DNA from 2 places in the uncultured Tateyamaria sp. genome. Region 1 is predicted to be linked to the other one. Evidence: riboswitches for the same ligand, from Rfam matches in the RefSeq annotation. Region 1 holds a riboswitch; the other holds the start of a gene.
What was found. Region 1 has a riboswitch for glycine ahead of gcvT (glycine cleavage system aminomethyltransferase GcvT). Riboswitches for the same ligand answer to the same signal wherever they lie in the genome.
Positions count from the first base shown of each region.

Region 2: linked by a shared signal. The riboswitch ahead of Q0844_RS09440 (D-amino acid dehydrogenase) and the one ahead of gcvT (glycine cleavage system aminomethyltransferase GcvT) in region 1 are both predicted to bind glycine.

Region 1 is NZ_CANNDN010000001.1:1,558,066-1,561,827, forward strand. Features, by position in the region: gene gcvP (aminomethyl-transferring glycine dehydrogenase) at 1-476, opposite strand, end outside; gene gcvH (glycine cleavage system protein GcvH) at 489-848, opposite strand; gene gcvT (glycine cleavage system aminomethyltransferase GcvT) at 866-1,990, opposite strand; glycine riboswitch at 2,152-2,236, opposite strand; gene Q0844_RS07930 (iron ABC transporter permease) at 2,339-3,334, opposite strand; gene Q0844_RS07935 (ABC transporter substrate-binding protein) at 3,399-3,762, opposite strand, start outside.
Region 2 is NZ_CANNDN010000001.1:1,872,143-1,875,904, forward strand. Features, by position in the region: gene Q0844_RS09435 (hypothetical protein) at 1-1,407, shown strand, start outside; glycine riboswitch at 1,499-1,589, shown strand; glycine riboswitch at 1,619-1,732, shown strand; gene Q0844_RS09440 (D-amino acid dehydrogenase) at 1,793-3,025, shown strand; gene dacB (D-alanyl-D-alanine carboxypeptidase/D-alanyl-D-alanine-endopeptidase) at 3,073-3,762, opposite strand, start outside.

The DNA of each region.
Region 1 (3,762 bases):
GTCATCGCCTCGGCACAGGCCGTGGCCTCGTCCAGAAGGGACGCATTGGCAATCTCAAGGCCGGTCAGGTCCGACACCATGGTCTGAAAGTTCAACAGGGCTTCAAGACGGCCCTGGCTGATCTCGGGCTGGTACGGGGTATAGGCGGTGTACCAGGCCGGATTTTCCAGGATATTGCGCTGAATGGCCGGGGGCGTGACAGTGCCGTGGTACCCCTGCCCGATCAGCGATGTCAGAACCTTGTTCTTTGACGCGATCACGCGCATGTGGTGCAAAAGCTCGCGTTCCGACTTGGCCTTGCCGAACGCCAGCGGCGCGGCCTGCCGGATACCTGCGGGGATCGTGTCGGCGATCAGCGCATCCAGATCCTGCGCCCCCACCACGTCCAGCATCTCGTCCATCTCGGCGGGGGATGGCCCGATATGGCGCCGGTTCGCGAAATCATAGGGCAGATAGTCGGTGGGTTTGAAGGTCATCGGGCGGGGTCCTCAACCAATCAGCGCGGTGTAGGCCGCTTCGTCCAGAAAGGACTCCAGTTGCGATGGATCGGACGGCCTGATCTTGAAAAACCACCCCGCGCCCAGCGGGTCACTGTTGGCCAGGCTCGGATCATCGACAAGGGCGTCATTCACCTCCGTGATTTCGCCATCAAGGGGGGCCATGATGTCCGACGCGGCCTTGACGCTTTCAATGACCACGATTTCCTCGTCCTTGGTGACGGTTTCGCCAACCTCCGGCAACTCGACAAAGACCAGATCGCCCAGCTGTGTCGTGGCATGTTCGGTAATGCCCACGATAAACGTGTCGCCTTCGGCCAGCAGCCATTCGTGTTCTTCGGTGTATTTCATCGGGGGTCCCTCTTGGTTCATCGTTTGAAGTTGGCGGGTGTGAAAGGCAATTTGGTGACGGTCACAGGCAGGCGCCTGCCGCGCAGCTCTCCAAACAGCGTGGTGCCTGGGCGCGCGTAATCTGCGCTGACATGACCCATGGCGACCGGGCCCCCGACAGTCGGGCCGAACCCGCCCGAGGTTACGGTGCCAACAGGCTCTGCGCTGTCGTCGGTGTCGAACAGCGGCACGCCCTCCCGCATCGGCGCGCGGCCTTCCGGCACCAGGCCAACACGGCGATTTTCCACGCCGTCTTCGATCTGGCGCAGGATCCTGTCGGCACCGGGAAAGCCGCCCGCCCGATCACCGCCAACCCGGCGCACCTTTTGAATGACCCAGGTCAAACCGGCTTCGACAGGTGTGGTCATGGCGTCGATGTCATGACCGTACAGGCACAGCCCCGCCTCCAGCCGCAACGAATCGCGGGCGCCCAGCCCGATGGGTTCCACGTCGGGATCGGTCAGCAGGGCACGCGCCAGCGCCTCGGCCTCCTTTGCAGGAACGGAAATCTCGTACCCGTCCTCGCCGGTGTAACCGGATCGCGACACCCACGCCTCGACCCCGTTCAGATCCAGCGTCGCCACATCCATGAACGCCATGTCAGCGGCCCGCTGGTCAAGGCGTGCCAGCACCCGTTCTGCCGCCGGGCCCTGCAAGGCAAGCAAGGCCCGGTCGGTGATCTCGGTCACTGTCAGCGCAGGCTCCAGCGCGTCTTTCATCGCGGCGATGTCGGCGTCCTTGCAGGCGGCGTTCACCACCATGAACACATGATCGCCGCGATGCGCCAGCATCAGGTCATCTTCGATCCCGCCGTCTTCGTTTGTGAAAAACCCATAGCGCTGGCGCCCGTCGCCAAGGCCCAGAATGTCCACGGGGATCAGGGCCTCCAGCGCTGTCGCGGCCTCGGCATAGCGGGTGCCCTGCACGCGCACCTGCCCCATGTGGCTGACATCGAACAGGCCCGCCCTGGCGCGGGTGTGCAGGTGTTCCTTCATCACGCCCAGCGCGTATTGCACCGGCATCTCGTAGCCGGCAAATGGCACCATCTTGGCACCCAGCTCTGCATGTAACGCATAAAGCGGTGTCTGTCGCAGGCCTGTCATATCGCCATCGCCTTGTCCAAGCCGACGAGATTTTGGGAAAATCGCGCGGCACCACATGGGGCGCAGACAGGGGTCTGCGCGTCGGTGCCTCCTCTGTCCTGTGCGCCTGAGAACATTATCCCTTCGGCGGATGCGTGCGCATCACTCTCCAGAGTATCTGTCACCCGGCGTTGGTCCTGTGGCCTGAGAGTTTCCGAGGCAGTTGCTCCTTCGGCACCAGTGGTCTGGTTCTCCCAACGTCAAGCGTTGCGAGTTTCGTATCGGAAACATTCAAGCCAAGGCAAGAGAATTCTTGCCCCGCGCCCGTTGGGCATGGTGCGGCGCGGTCTGCGGTCGGGCGGGATGCGGTCAGGCAGCCGTCTTGCGGCCCAGAAGCCAGACAAAGAACACGCCGCCCACCAGGCCGGTGACAATGCCGATGGGCATGTCTTCGGGGGCCATGACGGTGCGGGCCGCGATATCGGCCCAAAGCAGGAAAATGGCCCCGATCAGGGCAGAGCCCGGCAGGACGCGCCGGTAATCGCCGCCCACCAGCATCCGCACCACATGGGGCACCATCAAGCCGACAAAGCCGATGATCCCCGAAAAGGCGACCATCACACCGGTGATCAGCGCCCCCATGACAAAGACGAACAGGCGGAACCGGGCCACGGGTATGCCAAGGGTTGATGCCGTCTCGTCCCCGACGGTCATGGCGTTCAGCGCCCCCGCCCGCCAGATCAGCCACAGACCGCAGGCCAGCAGGATCACCAGCGGATAGACCAGCTGGCTCCACTGTGCGAGGCCCAGGCCGCCCAGCATCCAGAACACGACCGTATGGGTCGCGCGCGGATCACCCAGAAAGATCAGGACATTGGCGGCGGCCATGATGATGAAGGACACCGCCACACCCGCCAGCACCAGGCGGTCGGCACTTGTGGCCTGGGCAAAGCGGGACACCGCCAGCACAATGGCCGTGGCGCCCAACGCCCCCAGAAAGGCCAACAGCGGCACCGTCAGCAACCCCAGGAACAGCCCGGTGTGCAAAAGGGCAAGGATCGCCCCAAAGGCGCCGCCCGACGAAATCCCCAGCAAATGCGGATCGGCCAGCGGATTGCGGGTGACGGCCTGCAGGCTGGCACCCACCATCGCCAGCCCGGCCCCCACCATCATCGCCAGCAACGCGCGGGGAAACCGGATATCCCAGACGATGGCCTCGCGCCCCTGCGACCAGGTCTGCGGGATCAGTCCGGGCGACAGCTTGTTCAGAAACACGCTCCACACCGTCGACAGCGGCACCTGAACCGCGCCCACGGAAATGGCAAACGAAAGCGAGACCAAAAGCGCGGCCAACCCGGCGCACATCAGCACGCCGGTGCGCCCCGGACGTCCGGTCCGGGCCTGGGACACCCTGATTTCGCTCATGCGCTCACGGGGCCCGGAACCCTTCGGCCAGCGTCTTGATGGCCTGGATGTTGCGGGGACCGGGCGTGGCCTCGACATATTCCAGGGTGACAAAGCGGTCGTTCCTGACGGCATCCATGTCGGCAAAGGCGGGGTTGGTCATCAGGAAGGCGCGCTTTTGCGCGGCGGTCACATCGCCATAATTCACGATGACGATGACCTCGGGATTGCGCTCCACCACCTCTTCCCAGGTGACGGTGGCCCAGCTCTTGTCGAAATCCTCCATGATGTTCACGCCACCCGCAGCCTCGATCAGGGCGGTGGGCATGGCATGGCGCCCGGCGGTAAAGGGCGCGTCCTCGCCGCTGTCATATACGAACACGCGCAGG
Region 2 (3,762 bases), 310 kb from region 1:
AGCTATACGTTGGCGAAGGCAATGGACGTGTCGGCATCCACAACCGTCCGTGCCTTTGGCGCCAAGGTGGATGGCAAGGCGTCGATCTCGAAAAACTCGAAGATCACGTCGATGAGCGTCACCTATGTGGTGCGCGCCGAGGTGTTGAACGACAGCGTGTACGTGGCCCCGCCCGATCTGGTGACCGACACCGCGCCCGCCGAGACGCAGGTGACAGGGGCCCCCGCCCCCGAGGCCGTCGGCCCCGCCGTCAGCCTGACAGATCAGGCCGCGGCGCTGGCGGCATCGGACCCCGACGCGTTCCGGCGCATATGCGGCGACGGATACGTGTCCGCCGCGGTCAGCGGCGCGCGGGCCTATCTGGTGTCTGTCGTCAAAACCTCGAGCAAGGAAGAGCGCGAGACCATGCGCGCCTCGGTCACGGGCGAGGGCTGGGGGCAGAAAGCGTCGGTCGCGGCGGGATCGGACCAGACCGCGTCATCCAGCAGCTATGAGCGCGATCTGACGTTTTTCCAGGAGGGGGGATCAGCCACGCAGTCCACGCCCGTGCCGGTCAACGCCGGAACCGACGAAGAAGACCAACCGGCGGTTGCCCCCGATCCGCTGGCCGACAGCGACCTGCCCGCCGACGCCGATCAGGCCATCGCCCGCATCCGCAAACTTGCCACCGCAGCGCGCGACGCGGGCAAGCTGTTCGAAATCTCGATCAGCCCGTATGAGGCATTGGCAAACTACCCCGCCGCCGACGCCCGCCAATCGGATCTGGACGAACACGAGGATCTTGCGGCCCTGATGGGGGCGTACGAGACATTGTACGACGACCTGACCGTCGCACTGGCCGACCGCGGCGGATACGCGGCGCCGGTACGTGTCTGCGCCGAAACCTGTGCCGTCGAACTGGTCGCGTTGACCGACGCGGCAGCCTTTCGGCAGGTCGAGGATGCCCAGGATGTCGCATTGGTTGCGCTGGACCAACTGGAGCAACTGGCCCAGGCCTGCTTTGCCGCGGGAGACACGTGCGACATTGACCTGCGCGCGGTGCGATCCCCCTATGCGGCCTTTGTCAATGCGCCCATTCCCGTTGGCGCCGACAGTTCCCTGCCGTCCCTGGACGACCACGCCACCATCTTCATGCGCGACCGGTCCGCCGCGCGGTGCCAGTTGGGCGCACGCACGCCCGGGTGCATCACCAACGCGATGATCCGCGCGTGGCAGGACCGGCAGGGCATGAAAAGCGTGCCTGTCGCCGATGTGGCCGAGGCCGTGGGCACGATTGCCGAATGCGAGACCCTCGTGGACAACCGTGTGTACCGAGGTGATGCGAATGACCCGGACAGTTCCCTTGTCTGGGTCAACCCGGCCATGGACTTTGACCGGTTCGGCAACGTGGTGTGCCCGCCAGCGTGACAGAAAGATGACAGCCGGACACGACGTCGTGCGGCCTGTGACAAACCCTTTGCGCGACTCGGGCGTGTTTCCTATGTGAAGCCCAGTCGCAGAGGTCGACATGGGAGAGAGCGGGCCGCGTGCCCGCCGCCGAAGGAGCAACGCCCCGGAAACTCTCAGGCACCACGAACCGTGCCGGCCGCGTCCAACCCGGGATCACCCGGGACGACACATGCGACGATCTGGAGAGTGGTCGGACCTCATGGCATCCGGCCCACCGAAGGAGAAAGCGGCCCCCTAAGGACAGGGCCGTGAAGCTCTCAGGTCTCGCGACAGATGGGGATGCAGGCCCGCGTGGTGCGGGACTGTATCCGTATCATCGCCGTGATCGTGGGAGGACCCCCGAATGACCCATATTGCCGTGATCGGTGCCGGTATCACCGGCATCACAACCGCTTATGCCCTGGCCCGCCGCGGCTATGCCGTCAGCGTGTTTGACCGCAACCGCTATGCCGCGATGGAGACGTCCTTTGCCAATGGCGGGCAGTTGTCGGCCAGCAACGCCGAGGTGTGGACCCGCTGGGGCACCATCTTCAAGGGGTTGAAGTGGATGATGAAATCCGACGCCCCGTTGCTCGTGAACCCCGCGCCCAGCTGGCACAAGCTGTCCTGGATGGCCGAGTTCATGGGCAACATTCCCGATTACGAGCGCAACACCATCGAGACGGCGCGCCTGGCCATTGCGGCGCGCGAACACCTGTTGGCGTTTGCCCGCGAAGTGGGTGCCGATTTCGACATGGAACAGCGCGGCATCCTGCATGTGTACCGCAAGCAGTCCGAGTTCGATCATGCCCGCCGCGTGAACGCCCTGCTGGAGCGGGCGGGTCTGGAGCGGCGCGAGGTGTCGGCGGATGAGGTGCAGCGGCTGGAGCCTGCGCTGAAGGCCGACACCCTCGGCGGTTTTTACACCGAGAGCGATTTCACCGGCGACATCCACCGCTATACCCGCGCGCTGAGCGATGGCTGTGCCCGGATGGGGACCGCGTTTCATTACAAGAGCAACGTGACCGACATCACCCATACCGGTGCAGGCGTGCGCCTGACCTGGGACGATGCGGGGGTTTCGGAAAGCCAGGCGTTCGACGGTATTGTCGTGTGTGCCGGTGTCGGCAGCCGCGCCATTGCGTCCGAACTGGGCGACCGGGTGAACATCTATCCGGTCAAGGGCTATTCCATCACCGTGACCCTGGATGACGCCCAAAGCCAGGCCGCAGCACCTTGGGTGAGCCTTTTGGATGACGAGGCGAAGATCGTGACCTCGCGGCTGGGCAAGGGGCGGTTCCGCATTGCGGGGACGGCAGAGTTCAACGGCTTCAACCTGGATATCCGCGATGACCGGATCCGGCCCCTGCGGGAATGGTGCGAGGCGTTCTTTCCCGACGTCTCGACCGAACATTGCGTGCCCTGGGCGGGCCTGCGGCCGATGTTGCCGTCGATGATGCCCAAGGTGGGTCCGGGTGCCAAGCCGGGGGTCTATTACAACACCGGGCATGGGCATCTGGGCTGGACCCTGTCGGCGGCGACCGCGCAGGCAACGGCCGACATCATTGATCTGAGCCGGATGAAGAACGCGGCCTGATCTTCTTCCGACTGAAAATACGACGGGGTCTGGGGCAGCGCCCCAGCCTAGCTGCCGTAGACCGCGCCCCAGCGTTCGATCAGTTTCTGCTGCATTGCCTTGGCGCGCCGGTTCCAGCTGCGCGCGCCCTGGGGGCGTTCGCGTTCCGCACGCGAAATGCGGCTGCGTGTCGCCTCGTCCGCGGCGAAGATGGCAAAGGCCAATTCGGTGCCGTCCCGTGCCGTCATGTAACCCGCCAGTCCCGATACGAAGTTCAGGGTGCCCGTCTTGGCGTGCACCTCGATGGGGTGGTTCTTGATCGCGCGGCGGTTCGCATCCAGCATGGGGATCGGTTTCAGGATCGGGCGCAACACGTTGCTTTGCCGGGCTTTGACCAGCGCCGCCACCATGTCGTCGGCTGTCATCTCGCTGGACCCGCCAAGGCCCGAATGATCGACCAGCCGCATGTTCGGCGTGCCCAGCGCCGCCTTGGCCCAGCGGTTCATCTCGGACGCCGAAGCGCGCAGGGAGGACGGGCGCCCCGCCCGTTTGGCGGTCGCGGCCATGCCCACCATTTCCGCCGTGATATTGGTGGAAAAGCGCAACATGGCCCGCAGGATCGTGCGCAGGTCATCGCTTTGATGTTGTACCAGCGTGGTGCCTTGGGGCGTGCGGCTGACGACCGTCGGGTTCTTCAGTACGATGCCCTGCGACCGGGCGAGCGTCTGGAACACGTCGCCCGCATACAGCCCCGGCTT